DNA from 3 places in the Sinomonas halotolerans genome. Region 3 is predicted to be linked to each of the others. Evidence: riboswitches for the same ligand, from Rfam matches in the RefSeq annotation. Region 3 holds a riboswitch; each other region holds the start of a gene.
The links. Region 3 has a riboswitch for S-adenosylmethionine ahead of ABCQ75_RS03250 (aminotransferase class V-fold PLP-dependent enzyme). Riboswitches for the same ligand answer to the same signal wherever they lie in the genome.
Positions count from the first base shown of each region.

Region 1: another riboswitch for S-adenosylmethionine. It lies ahead of ABCQ75_RS05350 (flavin reductase family protein); the one in region 3 lies ahead of ABCQ75_RS03250 (aminotransferase class V-fold PLP-dependent enzyme).
Region 2: another riboswitch for S-adenosylmethionine. It lies ahead of ABCQ75_RS13105 (DUF1737 domain-containing protein); the one in region 3 lies ahead of ABCQ75_RS03250 (aminotransferase class V-fold PLP-dependent enzyme).

Region 1 is NZ_JBDFRB010000003.1:258,656-266,274, forward strand. It holds gene acs (acetate--CoA ligase) at 1-508, opposite strand, end outside; gene ABCQ75_RS05335 (ABC transporter permease) at 484-1,338, opposite strand; gene ABCQ75_RS05340 (aliphatic sulfonate ABC transporter substrate-binding protein) at 1,335-2,357, opposite strand; gene ABCQ75_RS05345 (ABC transporter ATP-binding protein) at 2,436-3,287, opposite strand; SAM riboswitch class I at 3,293-3,391, opposite strand; SAM riboswitch class IV at 3,558-3,669, shown strand; gene ABCQ75_RS05350 (flavin reductase family protein) at 3,706-4,188, shown strand; gene ABCQ75_RS05355 (oxygenase MpaB family protein) at 4,262-5,173, shown strand; gene ABCQ75_RS05360 (DUF503 domain-containing protein) at 5,329-5,622, shown strand; gene ABCQ75_RS05365 (hypothetical protein) at 5,645-6,100, opposite strand; gene ABCQ75_RS05370 (VOC family protein) at 6,200-6,610, opposite strand; gene ABCQ75_RS05375 (helix-turn-helix transcriptional regulator) at 6,616-7,059, opposite strand; gene ABCQ75_RS05380 (DUF1611 domain-containing protein) at 7,243-7,619, shown strand, end outside.
Region 2 is NZ_JBDFRB010000013.1:34,157-41,775, reverse strand. It holds gene ABCQ75_RS13120 (SRPBCC family protein) at 1-55, shown strand, start outside; gene ABCQ75_RS13115 (PucR family transcriptional regulator) at 258-1,868, shown strand; gene ABCQ75_RS13110 (glutaminase) at 1,865-2,824, shown strand; SAM riboswitch class IV at 2,910-3,020, shown strand; gene ABCQ75_RS13105 (DUF1737 domain-containing protein) at 3,029-3,343, shown strand; gene ABCQ75_RS13100 (rhodanese-like domain-containing protein) at 3,340-3,750, shown strand; gene ABCQ75_RS13095 (O-succinylhomoserine sulfhydrylase) at 3,804-5,012, shown strand; gene ABCQ75_RS13090 (SRPBCC family protein) at 5,018-5,455, shown strand; gene arfB (alternative ribosome rescue aminoacyl-tRNA hydrolase ArfB) at 5,623-6,078, opposite strand; gene ABCQ75_RS13080 (glutamate--cysteine ligase) at 6,165-7,268, opposite strand; gene ABCQ75_RS13075 (trimeric intracellular cation channel family protein) at 7,301-7,619, shown strand, end outside.
Region 3 is NZ_JBDFRB010000002.1:170,000-177,618, forward strand. It holds gene ABCQ75_RS03250 (aminotransferase class V-fold PLP-dependent enzyme) at 1-1,300, opposite strand, end outside; SAM riboswitch class IV at 1,333-1,446, opposite strand; gene hisN (histidinol-phosphatase) at 1,557-2,369, opposite strand; gene rsgA (ribosome small subunit-dependent GTPase A) at 2,473-3,612, opposite strand; gene aroA (3-phosphoshikimate 1-carboxyvinyltransferase) at 3,614-5,014, opposite strand; gene ABCQ75_RS03270 (DoxX family protein) at 5,011-5,565, opposite strand; gene ABCQ75_RS03275 (sigma-70 family RNA polymerase sigma factor) at 5,742-6,533, shown strand; gene rsrA (mycothiol system anti-sigma-R factor) at 6,530-6,787, shown strand; gene ABCQ75_RS16200 (50S ribosomal protein bL37) at 6,896-6,970, opposite strand; gene ABCQ75_RS03285 (GDSL-type esterase/lipase family protein) at 7,096-7,619, opposite strand, start outside.

The DNA.
Region 1 (7,619 bases), on a different contig from region 3:
TCACGAGCAGCTTGGCACCCGTGTCCTCGACACGGAACCGCAGGGCCTCGGCGGAGAAGCCGCCGAACACGAGCGAGTGAACCGCGCCGATCCGGGCGCACGCGAGCGTGATGACCACGGTCTCCACCAGCACCGGCAGGTAGACGACCACGCGGTCGCCCCTGCCGACCCCGAGGGCCGTGAGCGCGTGCGCGGCCTGGGACACGCGGCGCTGCAGGTCGGCGTACGTCACCGTGACCCGGTCGCCGGGCTCGCCCTCGAAGTGCAGCGCGACCTTGTCCCCGCGCCCGGCCGCGACGTGCCGGTCCGCGCAGTTCACCGCCGCGTTGAGCGTCCCGCCCTCGAACCAGCGGATCACCGGCGGCTCGTTGGCCGTGGCGTCCGCGGGGATCCACGTGTGCGCCGTGTCCCACGGCCGGGCCCATTCGAGCCGGCGCGCGGCGTCCTCCCAGAATGCGATGCGCTCGGGGTCGGTCTGAGTGCTCACGCCCATCGGCGCACCGCCCATCGCTCGGCGACGCCCAGAAGGGCGTCGGTGATCTTGCCGATGACCGCGAGCAGCACGATCGCGAGCAGCAGCCTGTCGGTCCGTCCGTTGTTCTGCGAGTCCGTCAGGAGGAATCCGAGCCCCATCGAGGAGGCGATGAGCTCTGCGGCGACGAGGAACAGCCACGCCTGCGCGAGTGCGAGCCGGAGGCCCGAGAAGATCGCGGGGACGATCGCGGGCAGCTGGATCGTGGTCAGCAGCCTCACCCCGGCGAGCCCGAACGCGCGCCCGGCCTCCACGAGCTTGCGGTCCACGTGGCGCAGCGCGAGGTACACCGTGGTGAAAACGGGGAAGAACGCGCCGATCGCGATGAGCGTGAGCTTCGAGTTCTCGCCGATCTTGAGCCACAGGATGAGCAGTGGCACCCACGCGAGCGAGGGCACCGCGCGCAGCGCGCCGATGGTCGGCGAGAGCAGCCGGTCCGCCCATGCGGACAGCCCCACGAGCGAGCCGAGCGCGAGCCCCAGCGCCCCGCCGATCACGAACCCGAGCAGCACCCGCTGGGTAGAGATCCCGACGTGGCTCCACAGCTCCCCGCGTGCCACGAGCTCGGCGCCGGCAGCGACCACCGCGCCGGGGGCGGGCAGCTGGACCGCGCTGAACAGGCCCGCCGCGGTGGTCCACTGCCACAGCGCAAGCAGGGCGAGGGGCACGACGGCGCCGATCGCCGCGCGCTTCAGGCCCGCCCTCGCGTCGGGGCGCCCGGCGCGCGCGACGGCGAGGTCCGCCGCCGCTGCCCGCCCGCCGTCGTCGTGCGTCGCCTCGGTGCGGACTCCCTCAGCGTCGCTCACTTGACTGCCTTGGACACGAGGCCCGGCTCGAAGAGGGACGCGAGCGCCTCGTCGATCCGGTCCTGGCCGGAGACGTCGCCCGAGGCGACGAAGATCGGCCCGACCTTCTCGAGGACCTTGCGCTGGGCCTCTCCCGGAACTGGGTCGATCGCGAGGCGTGTGCGCTCCTTGAGGACCTTGGCGGCCACCGCGGGCTCGATCCCGGCGGCCTTGGCGAGGATCTCGGTGGTCTCCTCGAGGTTGGACGCAGCCCATCCGCGGGCCTTCTCGTACACGTCCACGACGGCCTGGGCCTGCTCGGGGCGCTCGGCGAGGAAGGACTCGGTCGCGTTGAGGAAGCCGTAGGTGTTGAAGTCGATGTTGCGGAAGAGGAGCTTCGCGCCGTTCTGCTCGGCGGCGGCCATGATCGGGTCGAGGCCCGCCCACGCGTCCACCGAGCCGTTCTCGAGGGCCGTGCGGCCGTCCGCGTGCTGGAGGTTCTGCACCGTCACGTCAGACTGCGCGAGCCCGTTCGCCTCGAGGGCCTGGAGCAGGAAGAAGTACGGGTCCGTGCCCTTGGTCGCGGCGATCTGCTTGCCCTTGAGGTCCGCGACCGACGAGACCGCGGAGCCCTTGGCGACCACGAGGGCGGACCACTCGGGCTGGGAGTAGAGGCTGATCGTCTTGATGGGGGAGCCGTTGGCGCGGGCGAGGAGGGCGGCGGAGCCCGCGGTCGAGCCGACGTCGACCGCGCCGGAGCGGAGCGCCTCGTTGGCCTTGTTGGAGCCCGCGGACTGGACCCAGGTGACCGTCACTCCGGGGAGCGCCTCTTCGAGCCAGCCCTTCTCCTTGATGACCAGGCTCAGCGGGTTGTAGGTGGCCCAGTCGATGTTCAGGGCGCCGTCCTTTCCACCTGCGGCGGTTGCGGCGGCCTCGCCGCCAGCGCCTTCGCCGGCGCACGCGGTCAGGCCGAGGGCGAGGGCGCCGAGGCCGAGGCCGAGGACGGAGCGGCGGGTGGAGGACGGGTTCAGGGCAGGCATGGATGACCTCTTCTACGGAGTTTCGTGGGGGTGGAATGCGCGGGTCCGCCCGCTTCGCGGCGGTGGCCCGGCAGGGAGTCAGTGATGGTGGGTGTCGACGCCGAGCGTCGTCAGGAGGGTGCGGCGCAGACCGACGAGGGCCGCATCGTCGCGGTCGCGCGGACGGGCGCCCGGGACCTCGAGGACGTGCTTGACCCTCGCCCCGGGAATTCCGTGGTCGGAGCCGAGGACCACCACACGGTCGGCGAGTTGGAGGGCCTCGTCCACGTCGTGTGTCACGAGGAGCACCGTGGTCGGCTCGGCCTCGTGGACGCGCAGGAGGAGGTCCTGCATCTTCATCCGGGTGAGTGCGTCGAGTGCGCCGAACGGCTCGTCGAGCAGCAGGACGCCGGGCCTGCGGGCGAGGGCGCGCGCCAGAGAGGCCCGCTGCGCCATTCCGCCGGAGATCTCGGCCGGCCTGTATCCGGCGCAGTGGTCGAGCCCCACGAGGTGGAGGAGCCTCTCGACCGAGGCCTGCCCCTCGCGCCTGTCCGTGGTGCGGGGAAGGCCGAGGGCCACGTTCTCCTGGACGCTGAGCCACGGGGCGAGACGGGGCTCCTGGAAGCCCACAGCGCAGCGCTCCGAGATTCCCGTGCTCGGCGTGCCGTCCACGAGCAGCTCGCCCTCGGCGGGTGTGTCCAGGCCGGCGGCGATGCGAAGGAGGGTCGATTTCCCCGAGCCGCTCGGGCCGAGGAGCGCGACGATCTCGCCGGGGACGAGCGTGAGGTGGACGTCCCGCAGGACCCGTGTGACGGCGTCGTGCGCGCCCTTTTCGGCGCGAGAGCCGCGGCGCGCGGCGAAGGCCTGGCCCACCGCACGGAACTCGAGGGACGCCGCGCGCGTGGTGCCGGCGCGCGGAGCGGAAAGGGTCGCGACAGCGGAAGAACTCATGTGCATCTCCATCGGTCCTGGCTGAAGCACCTGTGGCCCGCGCAAAGGGGCCATGGTTGCTGCGGCGTCATTGAGCCAGATCTCTCGGCCGCTCGGGATGGTTCACCCCACTGTGGCCCACGGTCCGCGGTCAGACCAAACCGATGCGTGCGCGTGCGTAACAATCCGCTCCCGACTCCCGCAACGCTTCGCGGAATGTTTCGCCGATTGTTGCGACGCACTTCGGCGCGGTGGACTCTTCCCTGCCGGGTTTCCTACTCTGGAGTGCAGGATCAAGAGTCCCGGCGCAAAGCTCTGGCTGGCCGGGCGGCAACCCTCTCCCGTAGTGGGGTGCCCCAGATGAGGATCCGGCCGCGGTGGCCATCCGCGGCAAGTACGGCGCCCGCACGTGGGCGTCCGGCTACTGCTGGAGGAGCGCATGACCGTGACATCCCTGGATCTCGTGAGCGGCGCGGAGCTCCGCCGCGCCATGGGGCACTGGGCCACGGGCATCGCTGTCATCACCACAGCGGACGGCGGCACCCGGGCGGGCCTCGTGAGCAACTCGTTCACGTCGATCAGCCTGCACCCGCCGCTCGTCTCGTGGGCGGTGGACAAGAAGTCCACGTCATTCGAGGTGTGGAACCGGACCGACAACTACGCCGTGCACATCCTGTCCGAGTCCCGCCGGGACCTCGTGCAGCGGTTCGTGGCGAAGGGGACGGACAAGTTCGCGGGACTGGCCTGGGAGCCCGGCGTGCTGGGCTCGCCGATCGTTGCCGACGACGTCCCGCGCCTCGAGTGTCGCCTCTGGCAGCGGGTGGACGCGGGGGACCACGTCATCCTCATCGGCGAGGTGGTCAGCGTCTCGGATGCGGACGGCTTCGTCCCCCTGACCAACCACGTGTACTGGGCAAAGTAGCTCTCGCCTTCGGGCTGCGGGCCGCCGGGGCCCGACTCCCCACACCGGAGGGGTCCCGGCGTAGCCTCAAGATGTGCCTTTCGATGTGCTCGCGCCTCTGGGTTCCCGCCTGCGGCTGACGTTCCTCGGCCAGCCCACGGGGGTCCCCGCGTGGGAGACCGCCCTCGAGGACGGCGACGACGCGGGCTTCTTCGCGCCCGACTCCGCCGTCTGGGCCGTCCACGGCCGCATGGCCACGATCCCGGGCGGCATCCGTGCGCTCCTCACCCAGACGCTGCATCCGGGCGTCCTCGCGGGAGTGGTGGAGCACTCCGACTACCGCCGCGACCCGCTTGCGCGCCTCGCGGGCACGATCCGGTGGATCTTCACCGTCACGTACGGCGACATGGCAGCCGCGCGGCGCGCGTGCGCGTGGGTGAGAGGCCGGCATCGGCCCGTCGAGGGCGAGTACGTCTCCGCCCGTGGCGCCTACGAGCACTATTCCGCCAATGACCCCGTGCTCGCCGCGTGGGTGCACCTGGCGTTCACCGACGCGTTCCTGCGCACCTACGAGGCCTTCGTGGGGCCGGTGCCCGGCGGCGCGGACAGGTACGTCGCCGAATGGGCCGTGGCCGGGGAGCTCATGGGAGTCGCCGACCCGCCGCGCTCCGATGCCGCCCTCCGCGCGCGGCTGGAGGCGTACGACGCCGACGGGCAGCTCGGGGGCGGGCCCCGGGTGGAGGAGGTGGTCGCCTTCCTCAGACGCCCGCCGCTGGATCCGATGCTGCGGCCCGGCTACGCCATCCTGTTCAACGCGGTCCTCGAGTCGATGCCCGCGCGGCATCTGGCCCTCCTCGGGCTGCAGCGCCCGCATCTGGGCCCGGTCCCGCTCCCGGTGCGGGCCGCCGCGAAGGCGACGCTCGCCGTCGTCGGCCGGGCCCTGGACCCGATGCTGCCCGCCGAGGCCGCAGCCCGCCGCCGCCTGGCCAGGCTCGGGGCGCTCTGACGCGGGGTCACCTCCCGGGGACGCGGGGTCACCTCCCGAGGACGCGGGGTCAGCTCCCGGGGACGCGGGGTCAGCTCCCGGGGACGCGGGGTCAGCTCCCGGGGACGCGGGGCCAAGGAGTGACCGCGGGCCGCCGGGACGGGGAGAATGGCCCCATGTGGATCGCGTGGATCGAGTTCGACCTCCTGCTCGGGGACGTGCACTCGCTCAAGGAGAAGCGCTCCGTGGTGAGGCCCATCGTCGCCGAGGTGCGCAAGCGGTTCGACGTCTCCGTGGCGGAGGTCGGCGAGATGGACCTGCACCGCAGGGCGCGCATCGGGGCGAGCCTCGTGAGCGCGGACCGTGCCCACGCCGTCGACGTGCTCGATGCGGTGGAACGCCTCGTGGCCGGCCGCCCCGAAGTGGACCTCCTCAGCGCCCGGCGCCGCGAGCTCCACAGCGAGGACTGACCTCGCCGGCCGGCGAGGCCGCTCAGCGGACGAAGAGCGTCACAACGTGCAGCACACTGAGGGCCGCCCCGGCGACCGCCATGGCCGAGACGCGCGCGGCCCTCATCCTCGAGCGCGCGAAGGACCCCCACGCGGACAGGACCGAGAACGCGAGCGGCAGGGCGGCCAGGAGCGCGCCGATCCACGGGACGAGCCCGAGCGTGACGGACATGAGCCCGAACCCGAGCGCGGCGCCGCCGAGCACGGTCGCGAGGCGGGATGCGGGCCTGCGGGGCCGTAGGCCGCGCGGCTCGGCGGTGGACCGGCCGGCGTCGGGGACGGGCCGGGGCTGCGGAGCGGACGACGACGGGATCCCCGGTCCGCGCACGAGCTCGCCCCCGCGCGGCGCGCCAGTGCCACCCGGCGGGACGCCGTCAGGCCAGTAGGCGCTCGGGTCCCGGTACGGGTTCCGCCGCGGGGCCGGTCCTGGGGTGCTCACCGTTCGATTATCGCCGGATCCGCCGCGCCGTGTCCTCAGGGTTCACCCTGAGCGGACCCTTGGCCTGCCGTGACCCGGCCTGCGAGGGGCCCAGCCGGCTCAGGCCGCTTCGCGGATCCGGATGAGGTTGCCGGCCGGGTCCCGGAAGGCGCAGTCGCGGAAGCCGTACGGCTGGTCGGTGGGCTCCTGGACCACCTCGGCGTCCGCTGCCTGGACCTTCTCGAACGTCCCGTCCAGGTCTGGCGTGGCGAGCAGGATCCACCCGTAGGTGCCCTTGGCCATCATCTCGGAGATGGTGCGGCGCTCGTCCTCGGTGATCCCCGGGTCGACGGCCGGTGGGGCGAGGAGGATCGAGGTGTCCGGCTGCCCGGCCGGGCCGACGGTGATCCAGCGCATGGCGCCCTGGCCCACGTCGCTGCGGACCTCGAATCCGAGCACGTCGCGGTAGAACGCGAGCGACGCCTCGGGGTCGGTGTGGGGGAGGGGTGTGGTGTGGATGGTGATGTCCATGGCCATCACGGTACGGGCACGGGGCCGGGGGGCGCTTCTCGATTCCTGACCGGCCGCGCCACGTGCTTGGCGATGCACGGCAGCATGCCCTCGAACGGGTCTGCGCCCTGCTCGCGGTACATGCTGGGCGGGACGCCCACGAGCTCGGCGAACCGCGTGCTGAACGTGCCGAGCGAGGAGAACCCGACCGCGAAGCACACCTCGGTGACGCTCAGGTCCCCGCGCCGAAGGAGCGCCATGGCGCGCTCGATCCGACGCGTCATGAGGTACTGGTACGGCGATTCGCCGTAGGCCCGGCGGAACTGGCGGCTGAAGTGCCCGGCGGACATGTGCACGCCGCGGGCCAGGGCCTCGACGTCCAGCGGCCGCGCGTACTCGCGGTCCATGCGGTCGCGGGCGCTCCGGAGGAGGGCAAGGTCCCTCAGGCTCGGGGCGGACGACGGCGGCACGCACCTGATGGTGTCAGCCCTGCCGCCGCTGTGTCGAGACGTGCGGTTCCCGCGATGGCTGCGGATTCCTGCTGGCCGCTTACGGACTCGGGGGCCGGCGCGCCCTATGGTTGGTCTGGGTCGAGCAGTGGCCCCGCCGTGAGGCCACGGCATCCGCACCTCTGCCCCGAGAAAGGGAACACCGTGACGGCCACCGTCCACAGGAACACTCAAGCGGCATCCGCCCCCCTGGAGGGGGAGCGCCTCGCGCGGGCCAAGAAGGCCTACACCACACGCTTCGCGGCGCGCAGCATTGCCGCGGCCCCCTCCGGGTACCGGCTTCTCACGGGGCCTTCGACAGTGCCTGCGCCCGGTGACATCGTGCTTGCGAGGGTCGAGTCGATCGGACAGCTCAAACGGCTCGAGAGCCCGGACTCGCGGCGCCAGTTCCTCTTCGAGGGGGATGAGGTGCTCCTCGCCTACGGCCACCGCTACGCAGCGGACAACGTGCTCGCCGAGGTGCCCGGCGATCTGGGCCCGTGCCATCTCGTGGCCGCCGGCGGCATCGCAGGCTCCGTCAC
Region 2 (7,619 bases), on a different contig from region 3:
CAGGGAGGCCACGGGCCAGATCGACGCGATCCTCGCGGAGCCGGCCCTGAAGTAGCCCCTCGCCCCCAGGAGCACGACGGCGGGTGCCCGCCCGCCGTCGTGCGCCCTCCGCAGACGGGCTCCCTACCTTGTTCCCGGGTCCAAGATGAGGGGCACTTTCCTGTGCCCCGACCCACCAGGGCGGGACCGGCGCCCGCCTACCATGGAGCGGTCACAGTGGCTCCGAGTGAGCCAGGAAGCGCTTCAAGGAAGAGGCAGTGGGCTCCACGATCAAGAGCATCCTCGCGGACCTCCCGCCGGGATGGGCACAGCTCAGGCTGGACGCGGCGGAGGCGGACCGGGACATCGCCCGCGTCCTCGTCGTCGAGGCGGCGGACCTGGCAGGCGTCCCCGGGGCGCACCCCGGCGTCGGCTCCGCGCTCGTGTGCCTCGTCGGCGCGCGGGGGCGCGCCGCCGTCCCGGCCATCGAGCGGGCAGCCCTGGCGGGCCCCGCCGCCGTGGCGGTCAAGGGCGAGGGGGACCAGGCGGCGGAGGCCGAGGACATCTGCCGCGCCCACGGGGTCGGGCTCCTTCTCGTCGCCCCCGAGGCACCGTGGGACCGGATCGTCTCGGCCGCGGCGCGACGGATCAACGGCGCGGAACCGCAGGCCGCGGCGATGGCCCTCCTCGAGGAGGACCTGTTCGCCCTGGCCCAGACGACCGCGAGGATCACCTCGAGCCACGTCGTGATCGAGGACGCCGCCAACCGCGTGCTCGCGTACTCGACCCTGTCGAACAACATCGACGAGCTCCGCAAGGCCTCGATCCTCACCCGGCGCGGGCCGCGGGAGTACGAGCTCATGCTCAAGGACCTCGGCGCGTACCGCGAGATGCACCGGACCCGCGGCGTGGTCCGCGTGCCGGCCCGGCCGGAGCAGGGGCTGCGCGAGCGCGCCGCGATCGCCATCTTCGCCGGGGAGCGCATCATGGGCTACATCTGGCTCCAGGAGACCGGCGCTGGGTTCGGCGAGAACGTCGCCTACGCCCTCACCGGCGCCGCGCGGCGCGCCGCGTCGGAGCTGATCCGGTACCGGAACCAGCAGTCCGTCACGATGCACGCCGACCGCATCGACCGCCTCCTGGCCGGGCCGGCGCAGGCGCTGGCGTGCGCCAAGACCCTCGGCGTGGCGCACGACGCGCCCTCGTGCCTCCTCCTCGTCGGGGTCTCCCCCGCCGACGCCATGGCCGAGGACGCCGAGCTCGTCCACGGCCAGCTCGCGGACCTCGTCGCGCTGCACGCGGCCGCCTTCAAGGGCTCCGCAATCGTCGGACAGCACGGCGGGCGCACCGCGGCTGTCCTCCCGGCCCTCGCCGCGCGCACCGACACCGCCGCGCTGCGCTCCCTCGGGAGCCTCGTGGCCGCCGACGCGAAGAGGCACTTGGGCGTCACGGCGTTCGTCGCCGTCGGCCGGATCGTCCCGAGCCTCACCGCGCTGCACGCCTCCCTCGCCGAGGCCGAGGCCGTCATGGACTCCCTCCTGCGGGGTGCCGGCGCGCAGGTCGCGGCGATCGACGACGTCGAGACGGACGTCCTCCTGCACGAGGCCGTCTCGGCCTTCGCCACCTCGGGCTTCAGGCACCGGGCCCTCACGGACCTCCTCACCGGGGACCCGGAGCTCGCCGGGACGCTGTCCGGGTACTTCGGGGCGTCGGCGGACGTGGCCGCGTGCGCCCGGGCCATGGGCGTGCACCGCAACACCGTCTACTACCGGGTGGCCAAGGCCGAGCGCCTCACGCGCCTGGACTTCGGCAACCCCGCGCACGCTGCCATCGCCCAGCTCCACCTCGGCCTGTGGTCCCGCGGAGCGCTCAGGGGAGGGGGCTCGTGACGGCCACCGCCGTTCCGCCCCGCCCGCGCAGCACGGCGGACCCCGGACGGCCCGGCCTCGGCGCCCTCCTCGAGGACCTCGTGCGTGCGCACCGGCCCACACGCGCCCTCGGCTCCGTCCCCGGGTCCATCCCGCACCTTGCCGAGGTCGACCACACCCGCTTCGGCATCGCGGTGGCCATGGCCTCGGGGGAGGTCTTCGAGGCCGGGGACGCCGCCGTCCCCTTCTCGGTCCAGAGCATCTCCAAGGTCTTCTCCCTCGCCCTCGCGCTCGGGCACGACGGCGGCAGCGGCCTCTGGTCCCGCGTGCACCGCGAGCCCTCCGGCACGGCCTTCAATTCGCTCGTGCAGCTCGAGGCCGAGCGGGGCATCCCCCGGAACCCCTTCATCAATGCCGGCGCTCTCGTCGTCACGGACCACCTCATCGACGCCGTCGGCGATGCGAGCGGCGAGGTGCTCCGGCTCCTGGCCGCCCCCTCGGGCCGGGGCGCAGTCAACGAGGACGCGTTCGCCGCGGAGCTGGCCCGCAGCGGGCGCAACCTCGCCCTCGCGCACCTCCTCGCGGACCTGGGCAACCTGCGGAACCCGGCGGACGCCGTCGTGCACCACTACGTGCGCCAGTGCTCGGTCGAGATGTCCTGCGCCGATGTCGCCCGGGCGGGGCTGTTCCTCGCGGACGACGGCGTGGGGCCGGGCGGGCGGGTCGTCTCGCCCGCGGTCGCGAAGCGGCTCGGCGCCGTCATGCTCACCTGCGGGATGTACGACGCCGCGGGCGAGTTCGCCTACCGGGTCGGGCTGCCGAGCAAGAGCGGCGTGGGCGGCGGGATCCTCGCGATCGTGCCGGGGGTCTGCGCGGTCTGCGTGTGGAGCCCGCGGCTCGACGCGCACGGGAATTCGATCGCCGGGGCCGCGGCCCTCGCGGAGCTCGCAGAGAGGACCGGCTGGTCCATCTTCTGAGGTCCCTCCCTGCCCATCCGCGTATTGCCAATCGTTACTGCGCTCCCATGGCTGGCCCCGGCGCCCCGTGCTACGTTCGACCGAGAGTAACGAGTGCCAGCGCGGAAGCCCTGACTTGCTGGCCGGCAACCCTCCGTGCGGCGGGGTGCCTCAGGTGAGTACTCGGCATTCGATCGTTCGATAGCAAGCCCGAAGGAGCCCGCCATGACTGACACCGCGACCGCTCAGCCCGGCACGGAGCACACCCCGCTCAACGATCCGGCAGCCCCCTCCACGCCCGGCGAGGAGAAGCTCGCGTACCGGCTCCTGACGGGCCCGGACACGCGCGAGTTCTGTGCCCGCATCTCCCAGGCGCTCTCGGAAGGCTACGTCCTGCATGGCTCCCCCGCCGCCACGTTCAACGGCTCCGAGGTGATCGTGGCGCAGGCCGTGATCCTCCCGCACGCGGTCGCGCGCGCGGACGCCGCCGTGGCCTCCGCGGTCGAGGGCCTCGAGTACGAGGGCGAGGGCCACGCATGAGCTACGCGGGCGACCTCACGCCGGAGCAGGCGTGGCAGCGCCTCAAGGACGGGGCCGTGCTCGTGGACGTGCGCACCGAGGAGGAATGGGCCCACATCGGCATCCCGGACACGCATTCCGTGGACAACGACCCCCTCTTCATCCCGTGGGTGTTCGCCGGCGGGATCCCCAACCCTGACTTCCTCATGGAGCTCCAGCTCCAGGCCCCCGAGCCGGGTTCCACGGACCTCATCTTCCTGTGCCGCTCCGGGGCCCGTTCCGCCGCGGCCGCCGAGGTCGCGGCCAACCTCGGGTTCACCGCCTACAACCTCCTCGAGGGCTTCGAGGGCCACCCCGGCCCGGACGGCCGGAGGACTGTGAACGGGTGGAAGAACCGCGGGCTGCCCACCAATCTGGGCCAGGAGTAGGCACGGGGCCGCAGGCCCCTGAGCAAGACCACGAGCAGGACAGTCAGGATCAAGTGAACTTCAGCATCGACGCCGCCGGCTGGGGGCAGGACACCCAGGCCGTGCGCGGAGGGCTCCTCCGCACCGATTTCCACGAGACCTCCGAGGCGGTGTTCCTCAACTCCGGGTTCGTCTACGAGTCCGCGGAGGCCGCCGAACGCGCCTTCACCGGCGAGGACGAGCGCTTCGTCTACTCCCGGTACGGCAATCCGTCCGTCGCGACCTTCCAGGAGCGGCTGCGCCTCATCGAGGGCGCCGAGGCGTGCTTCGCCACCGCCTCCGGGATGTCCGCCGTGTTCACGGCCCTCGCCGCGCTGCTCGCCGCCGGCGACCGGGTGGTCGCGGCGCGGAGCCTGTTCGGCTCGTGCTTCGTGATCCTAAACGAGATCCTGCCGCGCTGGGGCGTGGAGACCGTGTTCGTCGACGGGCCGGACCTGGACCAGTGGGCCGAGGCGCTCTCGGTCCCTACCACGGCGGTGTTCTTCGAGTCCCCGTCCAACCCGATGCAGGAGATCGTGGACATCCGCGCGGTCGCGGACCTGGCCCATGCGGCGGGTGCGACGGTCGTCGTCGACAATGTCTTCGCCACCCCGCTGCTGCAGAAGAGCCTCGACTTCGGCGCGGACGTGGTCGTGTACTCGGGCACCAAGCACATCGACGGGCAGGGGCGCGTCCTCGGCGGCGCCGTGCTCGGGCCCAAGGAGTTCATCGACGGGCCGGTCAAGCAGCTCATGCGCCACACGGGCCCGGCGCTCTCGGCGTTCAACGCGTGGGTCCTCACGAAGGGCCTCGAGACGATGGGGCTGCGGGTCCGGCACGCATCCGCCTCCGCACTCGCGATCGCGGAATGGCTCGAAGCGCAGCCGGGGATCCGGTGGGTCAAGTATCCGCTCCTGCCCTCGCACCCTCAGTTCGAGCTCGCGCGCAAGCAGATGGGCGCCGGCGGCACGGTGCTCACGTTCGAGCTCGAGGCCCCCGAGGGCCACGGCAAGGACGCCGCGTTCCGCCTGCTCAACGGCCTGCGCGTCATCGACATCTCGAACAACCTCGGCGACTCCAAGTCCCTCATCACCCACCCCGCCACGACCACGCACCGCGCCATGGGGCCGGAGGGCCGGGCCGCGATCGGCCTGGGCGACGGCGTGGTGCGGCTTTCGGTGGGCCTCGAGGACGTGGGCGACCTCATCGCGGACCTGGGACGCGCGCTCCCGGTGGCAGGCTGAGCCAGGTGCACCGCTTCGGGATCACGCTCACCACCCCGCTGCCGCCCGCCGAGGCCTGGGACCGGGTCCTCGACCTGAGGGCCCACGGCCGGGTCGCCCCGCTGACCCGCCTCACCGAGGGCGCCGACGGGGCCCGCGATCTCCGGCCCGGGCACCGGTTCGTGGCGCGCACAGCCGTAGGTCCCGTCGGGTTCGACGATGTCATGACCGTCGCCGAGGTCGCTCCCCCTGCCAGCGGCGCGCCCGGGCGGGCCCGGATCGTGAAGAGCGGGCAGGTGATCCGGGGCGAGGTCCGGCTCACCGTTTCGGCGCACGACGGCGGCTCGTCCGTCCGCTGGGAGCAGGACTTCGCCCTCGGCCGGCTCGGCGGCCCCCTCGGGCGGCTCGCTGCTGCCGCCGCGCGGCTCGCCTACGGACGGGCGCTCCGCGCCCTCCTCCGCTGACCCGTCCCCTCCCCCCCACCCCGTTGCGGGGTCCCGTCCCCTCGATTGCGGGGTCCCGTCCCCTCGATTGCGGGGTCCCGTCCCCTCGATTGCGGGGTCCCGTCCCCTCGATTGAGGGGTCCCGTCCCCGAGGAGGGGCCAACGTCGTGGACGCGGCACGCACGGAATCAATCACGGGGCGGATTGCGGCGACCGGACTTGGTCTCGCTGCGCCGCTTCTTGGCCTCGAGGCGCCTGGCCTGGGAACCGCGCGTCGGGCGAGTCGGCCGGCGGACTGGCCCGGGCGGCAGGAGCGCTTCGGAGAGGAGTGCGACCAGCCGCTCGCGGACTGATTGCCGGTTGCGCAGCTGTGATCGCTCTCCCGACGCCACGAGACTTACTCGTCCTCCGACGAGGCGGCCGGCGAGGGCCTTGAGAACCCGCTCGCGCTGGACATCGGTGAAGGCCGTGCTCGCGCCCGGGTCGAAGAGCAGCTCGACGCGGCTGTCCGTCGTGTTGACGCCCTGGCCTCCGGGACCACTCGAGCGGCTGAACCGCTCTACAAGCTCCGCTGCGGGGATCAGCACGCCTCGCGGCGCTCCGGGCGACGGTGGAAGGCGCAGGTCTCCGCCGGGCTCGTTCATCTTCCCATTCTGACGGGCAGGCCGCTTCTCAAGGTGACCCCGCATCGCTGGGAAATGACCCCGCGTCGCAGGAAGGTGACCCCGGGTCAGGCGCTGGGGTCCCAGCCTCCGTCGTGGGACTGGGTCGCCTCGACCGCGGCGGCCACGACGGCGGCCAGCGCCTCGCCGCCCACGGCCGCCTCACGCTGCTCGCGCTCCCCGGTCCCGCGCGCCATGAGCTGCTCGACCGCCCGGGTGGCGGACGGGAGCTCGCCCGACTCGCGCAGCACCTCGGCGACGTGCGCGAGGAGGTCCCCCACGGCGTCGTGCGCGGGAACCGGGACCTGCTTCACGGGATGGACCAGACCCCCGTTGAGCCCGGACCGGCTGGCCCGCCACGCCGCGAGTCGCAGGAGCGCGGCCGGAGTGCCGAGCGGCGGGCGGCCCTCGGCGGCCTCCCGCGCAGCGGTCTCCACGAGCCCCCGGACGAGCACGGCCAGCAGGGCAGAGTCGGCGGCACGCAGCGGCACGTCCGCCACCCGCACCTCGACGGTGGGGTGGTGCCTGGAGAGCCGGGCGTCGAAGTAGATCATGCCCTCGTCCAGGATGGACCCGGTCTGCACCATGTCCGCCACGAGCCCGTGGTACTGCTCCGGCGTGCCGAACAGCTCCTGCGGCCCCGAGGTGGGCCAGCGGTTCCACGCCTGGGTGCGGAAGCTCGCGTAGCCCGTGTTGGACCCGTGCCAGAACGGCGAGTTGGCGCTCAGCGCCACGAGCACGGGCAGCCACTCGCGGATCCGGTCCAGGACGGCCACGCCCTCGGCGTCGCTCTCCACGGCCACGTGCACGTGGAGCCCGCACGTGAGCTGCTCCTGGGAGGTGATGCGGAAGTCCTCCGCCATGGCCGCGAAGCGCGGTCCCGGGCTCAGGTGCGAGGCGGCGCTCAGCGGGGACGTGGCGAGGGCCGCGATGCGGGCGCCCACCTGCCGGGCGGCGCGGTCCACGCTCGTGCGGGCCCGGTAGAGCTGCCCGAGGAGCTCGGGCTGGGTGAGGGACGGCTCGGTCTGGATCTCCACCTGCTCGAGCTTGAACTCCCGCTCCATGTCCCGCGGGCGGCCCGCCACAGCGAGGACGCGCTCCGCGAGCGGGAGCGGTTCACCGCTTTCGGGGTCCACAATGAGCAGTTCCTCTTCGACCCCGAATGTCCGCATGGCGCCATTCTGCCACCCCCTACTGTGGTGGCATGGACACCGTTCCCTGGCTGCTCGTGGTGGACCTCACGGGGGTCTTCGCCTTCGCCGTGTCCGGCTGCCTCGCGGCCGCGCAGAAGCACTTCGACATCGTGGGGTCCGTGCTGCTGGGCTCCCTCACCGGGATCGGCGGCGGTGTGATCCGGGACGTGATCCTGGGCCGCCTGCCGCTCGCGTTCGCCGAGCCCGTGTACATGGCCCCGCCGGTCCTCGCGGCGGCCGTGGTGTTCTTCCTCATGCCTGCCGTGCAGCGGCTCCGGCGGGTGCTCCTGACGTTCGACGCCGCCGGGCTGGCACTCTTCTGCGTCACCG
Region 3 (7,619 bases):
GCCGCCTGACGTCCTCGAGCCTCGAGCCGACGCCGAAGCTCGCCCGCAGCGAACCCGAGGGCAGCCCCAGCCGCCGCAGCACCGGATGCGCGCAGAACCGCCCGTCCCGCACGCCGACCCCGTGCTCGGCCGAGAGGTAGGCGGCGGCCAGGCCCGCGTCGTGCCCGGCAACGGAGAAGTTGACGACGCCGATCGTCCCTCCGCCGGTGACGTCGCCCGGGGCGCCTCCCGCATGGTCCGCGAACAGCGTGTGGACCTTGACGCCGTCGACCGCCGTGAGGCCGGCGATGAGCGCCGAGCGCAGCTGCAGCTCGTGGAGGTCCCACGCCGTGGGGTTGAGCCCGGCGAGGACCTGGGCGGCCTTGGCAAGGGTCGCCGCGCCGAGCACGTTCGGTGAGCCGGCCTCGTGCCTCGCGGGCCCGGTGGCCCATGTCGCGGAGTCGAGCCGCACGTCCTTCACGGCACCCCCGCCGGCGAGGTACGGCGCGCCGGCGTCGAGCCAGTCGGGCCTGCCCACGAGCACCCCGGCGCCGAACGGCGCGTACAGCTTGTGGCCCGAGAACGCGAGATAGTCGATGTCCGCCTGCCCCGCGCCATCCCCGGCCATGTCGATGCGGCGGTGCGGCGCGAGCTGCGCGGCGTCCACCGCGATCCGGGCCCCGTGCGCGTGGGCGAGGGCGGCGAGCTCGGCGACAGGCAGCACCTCGCCCGTGACGTTCGAGGCGCCCGTCACCGCGAGCAGGGCCACGGTCCCGTCGGCGAGGGCGAGCCGGACCCGTTCGACGGTCTCCTCGAGCGTGTCGGCCGCGACGACGCTGCGGTGCGGCCGCGCCTGCCAGGGCAGGAGGTTCGCGTGGTGCTCGAGGTCGAGGTAGAGCACCTCTCCCGTGCGGGGGAGGCAGCGGGCGAGGAGGTTGAGCGCGTCGGTGGTGTTGCGGGTGAAGACCACCGCGTCGTCGGCCCGGGCGCCGACGAACGAGCGCACCGTGCTGCGCGCATTCTCGTACAGGCTCGTCGAGACCTGGGACGCATAGCCGGCTCCCCGGTGCACGCTCGCGTAGTAGGGGAGGATCTCGGCCAGATAGTCGGCGACCTCGGCGAGGGCGGGGGCGGAGGCCGCATAGTCGAGGTTCGCGTACCGCACCTCCCCGCCGCCCACGAGCGGCGCGAGCAGCGCGCCTCCGACCACCTCGGCGAGGGGCTCGACGGCGTGCGGGTAGTCGGCGTCGTCGATCCGGGACAGCCGGGACACCGGGGAAACCGGGGAAGGGCCGGGAAGGGTGGGCAGGGCAGTGTCCATGGCAGAGTCCTCGCGTTGGAGGGACCCGTGGGGGTCCGCGCTTGCCGGGTCCGCTCCGGACCGGCCTGGTCGTCACCCGGGGCACCCCACCGCGTCAGGAGGGTTGCCGGCCAGCAAACCGGGGTTTCGCGCTGGCACTCGTGACCTGTTGAAGAGAGTAGGCCACGGACGCGCGGGCGCGCATCCGTGGCCTACGGGGAACGGTCCTCTGTGACGAAATTCGACGTGGCATCCGCCAAGAGGTCCGGCCCCGGAATCAGAGGAGGTCGTCGTAGCCCGGGGTCAGGCGGGAGAGGACCTCGGAGTGGAGAATCCCGTTCGTGGCCACGGCATTGCCTCCCCACGGCCCGTCCTCTCCCTCGAGCGAGGTGAAGCGGCCGCCGGCCTCGGTGACGATCGGCACGAGCGCCGCCATGTCGTAGAGCGCCAGCTCCGGCTCGGTGGCGATGTCGACGGCGCCCTCGGCAAGGAGGCAGTAGGACCAGAAGTCGCCGTACGCGCGCGTGCGCCAGACGTCCTCGGTGAGGCCCAGGAAGCTGTCCAGCGTGCCCCGTTCCTTCCACCCGCTCAGGCTCGAGTAGGACAGGGAAGCGTCCTCGAGGCGCGACACGTTGCTCACGTGCAGCCGCGTCGCGGACGCGAGGGACCGGCCCGTATAGGCGCCGGCGCCCTTGACCGCCCACCACCGGCGGCCCAGCGCCGGGGCGCTGACCACCCCGACCACGACCTCGTCCCCGTCCGCGAGGGCGATGAGCGTGGCCCACACCGGGACGCCGCGCACGAAGTTCTTCGTCCCGTCGATCGGGTCGATGATCCAGCGGCGGGAGCCGTGCCCCGTGGTCCCGAACTCCTCGCCCACCACGGCGTCCCGCGGACGCGAGCGGGAGAGCTGCCCCCGGATGGCCTCCTCCGCGGCCCGGTCGGCGTCGGTGACGGGCGTGAGGTCCGGCTTGGTCTCGACCTTGAGGTCGAGGGCCTTGAACCTCTCCATCGTCTGGGCGTCGACGGAGTCGGCCAGCACGTGTGCGAGGCGGAGGTCGTCGTTGTACGTCTCGGGGGCAGCGATCATGGCACTTACGCTATCGCCTCGCCGCGAACGGCCGGGGGAGGCGCCGCGTCGTGGGCGCCGCGGGTGTGGGCGTGGAGGCGCCGCGTCGTGGGCGCCGCCGCGTTCAGCTGCCGAGGACCTTGGACTCCTGCGCCTCCTCGCGGGGGTCTGCGCCGAGGAGGCGTCGCAGGGAAGCGAGGCGGGCGGGACCGGCGTCGCCCGCCTCGCCGTCCGCGACCCAGGCGTCGAGGCCGCAGCCCACGGCCGCGGCGTCGTGCCGGCATCCGCGCTCGCAGGCCTCGGTGCCGGGTTCGAGGTCCGGGAAGGCGGCGAGGATGCGGTCCGGGTCCACGTGGGCGAGCCCGAACGAGCGGATGCCGGGGGTGTCGATGATCCAGCTGCCCGGCGGCGCGTCGGCGAGCCGCAGGGCGAGCGCAGAGGAGGAGGTGTGCCGCCCGCGCCCGGTGACGGCGTTGACGCCGCCGGTGGCGCGGTCCGCCCCCGTGAGGGCGTTGACCATGGTGGACTTGCCGACCCCGGAGTGGCCCAGGAGCACGGTGACGCGGCCGCCGAGCTCGGCGCGGAGCGTCTCGACCGCTGCGGCGTCGAGCCGTGCGGAGGAGCCGTCGGCGGCGCGGGCATCGATGCTGGCCGCTTCCGCGGCGGCCCCTTGGCCGGTGTCCTCGCCCGGAGCCGCGGGCCCGGCCGTGCGGCTCACGACGACGGTCAGCGGCAGCTGCTCGTAGGTCGCCAGGAGTGGGGCGGGATCCTTGAGGTCCGCCTTGGTCACGAGGAGGAGCGGCTCGATCCCGGCGTCGTACGCGGCGACGAGTGCACGGTCGATGAAGCCCGTGCGCGGTTCGGGGTTGGCGGCCGCGACCACGATCACGAGCTGGTCGGCATTGGCGACGACGACCCGCTCGACCGGGTCCGTGTCGTCCGCGCTGCGCCGCAGGAGGGTGGAGCGCTCCTCGACCCGCACGAGCCGCGCGAGCGTGTCGGGCCCGCCGCTCACGTCCCCCACAAGGCCCACGAAGTCCCCGGGGACCACCGGGGTGCGCCTCAGCTCGCGCGCACGGGCCGCGATGACAAGCCGCTCGTCCGGCGTGTCCTCGGCGACGATCGCCGTGTAGCGGCCGCGGTCCACCGTGACGATGCGCCCGAGCACGGCGTCCTCATGGCTCGGGCGGTCCTTGGTCCTCGGCCGGCTGCCGCGCTTGTTCGGCCGGACGCGGACGTCGCTCTCGTCCCACTCGCGCGGCATGTCAGGCGTTGGCTCCCTCGTGGCCGACTGCGTGCTGCACGTCTGAGGGCTGCCCGGCGTCGCGTTCGACGGCGCTGCTCCCCTGGGCGAGCATGCGGGCCCACATCTGGGGGAACTCCGGCATGGTCTTCGACGTCGTGGCGATGTCGTCCACCTCGACGCCCTCGACGGCGAGTCCCCAGATTGCTCCCGCGGTGGCCATGCGGTGGTCCGCGTAGGAGCGGACGAGGGCCCCGCGCAGCGCGGCAGGGCGGATCACGAGCCCGTCCTCCGTCTCCTCCGCGTCGCCGCCGAGGCGCCGGATCTCGGCGACGAGGGCGGCCAGCCGGTCGGTCTCGTGCCCGCGCAGGTGCGCGATGCCGGTGAGCCGGGAGGGCGAGTCGGCGAGCGCGCACAGCGCCGCGACCGTGGGCGCGAGCTCGCTCGTGTCCGCGAGCTCCGCGCCGGTGATGCGCGCGCCGCCGCGGACGGTGAGCGTGCCGTCCTCGAGCGTCACTTCTGCCCCCAGACGGGGGAGGATCTCGCGCCACGCGTCCCCGACCTGGGTCGTGCCGTCCGGCCAGTTCGGCACCCGGACGGTGCCGCCCGTGGCGAGCGCGGCGGCGAGGAACGGCCCCGCATTGGAGAGGTCCTGCTCGATCCGCACGTCGAAGGCCCGCACAGTGCCGGGCGAGACGATCCAGTGGCCCGGCCTCGAGTCATCCACCTCGACGCCGAGCCCGCGCAGGACCGTCACGGTCATGGCGATATGGTCGAGGCTCGGCACAGGCGGGCCCGAGTGCTCGAGGTGCAGGCCCTCCTCGAAGCGCGCCCCGGCCAGGAGCAGCGCCGAGACGAACTGGCTCGAGCCGGATGCGTCGAGCACCACGTGCCCGCCGCGCACGGAGCCGGTGCCGTGCACGGTGAACGGCAGCGATGCCGGTCGCTCCGCACGTCCCCGGGCGCCGGCGGGGGCGCCGGGGGAGGACAGGCCGACGCCGAGGGAAGCGAGGGCGTCGATCACGGGACCCATGGGACGCACCCGGGCGTGCGGATCGCCGTCGAACGCGATCTCGCCCCGGCACAGCGCGGCGAGCGGCGGCACGAAGCGCATGACCGTGCCGGCGAGTCCGCAGTCCACCGCCGTGCGCCCCACCTCGGAAGGGGTGGGGATGGGTTGGACGAGGAGGTCCGGCCCGTAGTCGCCGTCGCCCTCGGCCTCTGTGATGCGGGCCCCGAGCGCGCGCAGGGCCGCGACCATGAGTGCCGAGTCGCGTGAGTGCAGCGGGGCGCGCAGCCGGCTCGGTCCGTCGGCGAGGGCCGCGAGGATGAGGTAGCGGTTCGTGAGCGACTTCGAGCCGGGGACCGTGACCGTCGCGTCGACCGGGCGCGTGGCGAAGGGGGCAGGCCAGGCAGCGCTCATGCGAGCACGCCGGAAGCCGTCTCGACGGCGTCGCGCGCGGCTGAGCGGACGGCGCGCTCGGCCCGGTGCAGGCTCTTGTCGGCGCGCGCGAGCTGGCGGCGCGAGGCCTTGGCGGTGTCCGCCGCGAGGTGCTGGGCGCGCCATGCGAGGGACGGGCGTCCCGCGGTGTCGACCGAGGCGAGCAGCACGCCTCCGCCGAGGGACAGGTTCTTCAGGAGGGCGGCGCGGCGGGCCGCGCGTCCCTCGGGGGAGCTGATGTCTGCCGTGCGCCACTCTACGAAGGTGTTGAGCGCACTCGTGATGGCGAGGAGCGTGGCAGAGAACCGGGGCGCCTTGCCGAGCGCGTACAGGACACCGGCGCCGAGCTGGGTTGCCCCCACCGCCCGGGCCAGGGTGCGCTCCTCGATGCGGACCGGCAGGGCGTCCGCCGCGCGCCGGAGCACCGGGGAGAGCTGCTCTGCCGTGTCGTCCGCGTTCTTCAGCTTGTCCGCGCCCGCGATGATGAATGACGAGGCAAGGAGCGGTCGGGCGAGGAATCGGACTGCGGACATGTGGCCTCCTGGGCTGTTCGGTGACGTGCTCCGACGGGTCCCAGTCTCGCACCTTTGGGGAATATTTTCCTGCGGCGGCGGTGTTGTGCCGGGCGGAACAGCGAACCGGAATCCAGGAGGTGCGTGTGCTGGTCCTTGACCCTCCCGCCCTCGCCCCGACAGTAGACTGGTCGGCAATGAGCAGCCCCGAGCCCCGCGAGCCAGGATCCGCAGCCGAGTCCTCCGGCGGCGTCGGCGTGTCCGAGACAGCCGAGGCCCCGGCCGCGGGGGTCGGCGAGGAGACCGCGGACGAGCGCCGCGCCCGGTTCGAGCGCGATGCGATGCAGTACGTCGACCAGCTGTACTCGGCGGCGATGCGCATGGCCCGGAATCCGTCCGATGCCGAGGACCTCGTCCAGGAGTCGTACGCGAAGGCCTTCGCGGCCTTCCACCAGTACCGCCCGGGCACCAACCTCAAGGCTTGGCTGTACCGGATCCTCACGAACACGTACATCAACCTCTACCGCAAGCGCCAGCGCGAGCCCCAGCAGGCCGCGACGGACACCGTCGAGGACTGGCAGCTCGCACGGGCCGAATCGCACACGTCCAGCGGCCTGCGCTCGGCGGAGGCGGAGGCCCTCGACAGGCTGCCGGACTCCGACGTGAAGGAGGCGCTCGCCTCGATCCCCGAGGAGTTCCGTCTCGCGGTCTACTTCGCCGACGTGGAGGGGTTCGCGTACAAGGAGATCTCCGAGATCATGAACACTCCGATCGGCACGGTCATGAGCCGGCTGCACCGCGGCCGGAAGATGCTCCGGGACCGGCTCGCGGGCTACGCGGCAGACCGCGGGTTCGCCGGTGCGCGGGCGGCGGTCGCGGCGCAGAACGGCGCGGCGCTGGACGGCGAAGCAGGGGCCGCCGCCCAGACCGGCGCTGTGCACGGCACACAGGGGAATGCGAGCACGACAGCCCAGGAGAACCAACCATGAACGACTGCCAGGGACTGGGCGACTGCGACGACAGCCGCCTCCAGCGGCTCTACGAGTACCTCGACGGGGCGCTCCCGGCCCATGACGTGGCCGAGATCAAGGAGCACCTCGACACGTGCCCTGAGTGCCTCGAGGAGCATGACCTCGAGTGCGTGATCCGCTCTGCGATCAAGCGCAGCTGCCACGAGCAGGCGCCGGAGAAGCTCAAGGACGCGATCCTCGGCAGGATCCACGCCCTGCGCACGGAGGCCTGAGCCCTCGGCGGGGCCTCAGACAGGACCAGGTCCAGAACAGGACCCGCCCCCAGAACAGCAGAAGGCCCCGGACCGAGTGGTCCGGGGCCTGCCGCGTCACAGCTGCGCTCAGGTGTTGGGGCGCTTGCCGTGGTTCGCGCCGCCGCGCTTGCGGTCACGGCGCTTGCGTGCTCGCTTGCTCATAGCTGGCCTCCTTCGACTAGTTGGACTGCTTGGCCGAGAAGGCCGCCCTCAAGTCTCCCATACCGGGGGCGCCGCGCCTAAAAGACCGTCCGGCCGCTGGGGTGCCGGCGGCTGCGGTGCCCGCGCTACTGGGGCTGGGGGAGGCGCAGCCAGGGGAACCAGCCCCTGTGCAGGACGAGCCATGCGATGAGTCCGTACCCTGCCTGTCCCGGGGCACCGGCGTTGGCCGCGAGGTCGCCGCGCCACTGCTCGTGGTTCAGCAGGGGGGAGAAAGTGTCCACGTAGTAGTGGCTGCGGCGCGTCGTGACGTCTGCGAACGCCGTGTTGAGCTCTGCGAGGCGCCGGTTCTGCGCCGGGTCGAGCGTGGGAGGCGGGCCCACCACGAAGACCTCCATGCTGTTCTGGTGCGCCGAGTCGAGGATGTTCGCGAGGTTCAGGCGGCTGCGGGCGGGGGAGACGCCGAACTCGATGTCCCTGCCCGAGAGCCCGATCACGAGGCGGTTCTCGTAGCCGTCGGCGAAGCGCCGCAGGGCCTCGGCCTCCCATCGGGCGGTCAGCGCCTCGGTGCCCTCATCGGGGGCGGCGAGGACGTAGCTCTCGAGGGTCAGCTCCTCCCGCGGGGTGCGCGCGAGCACGCGTCCGATCCACC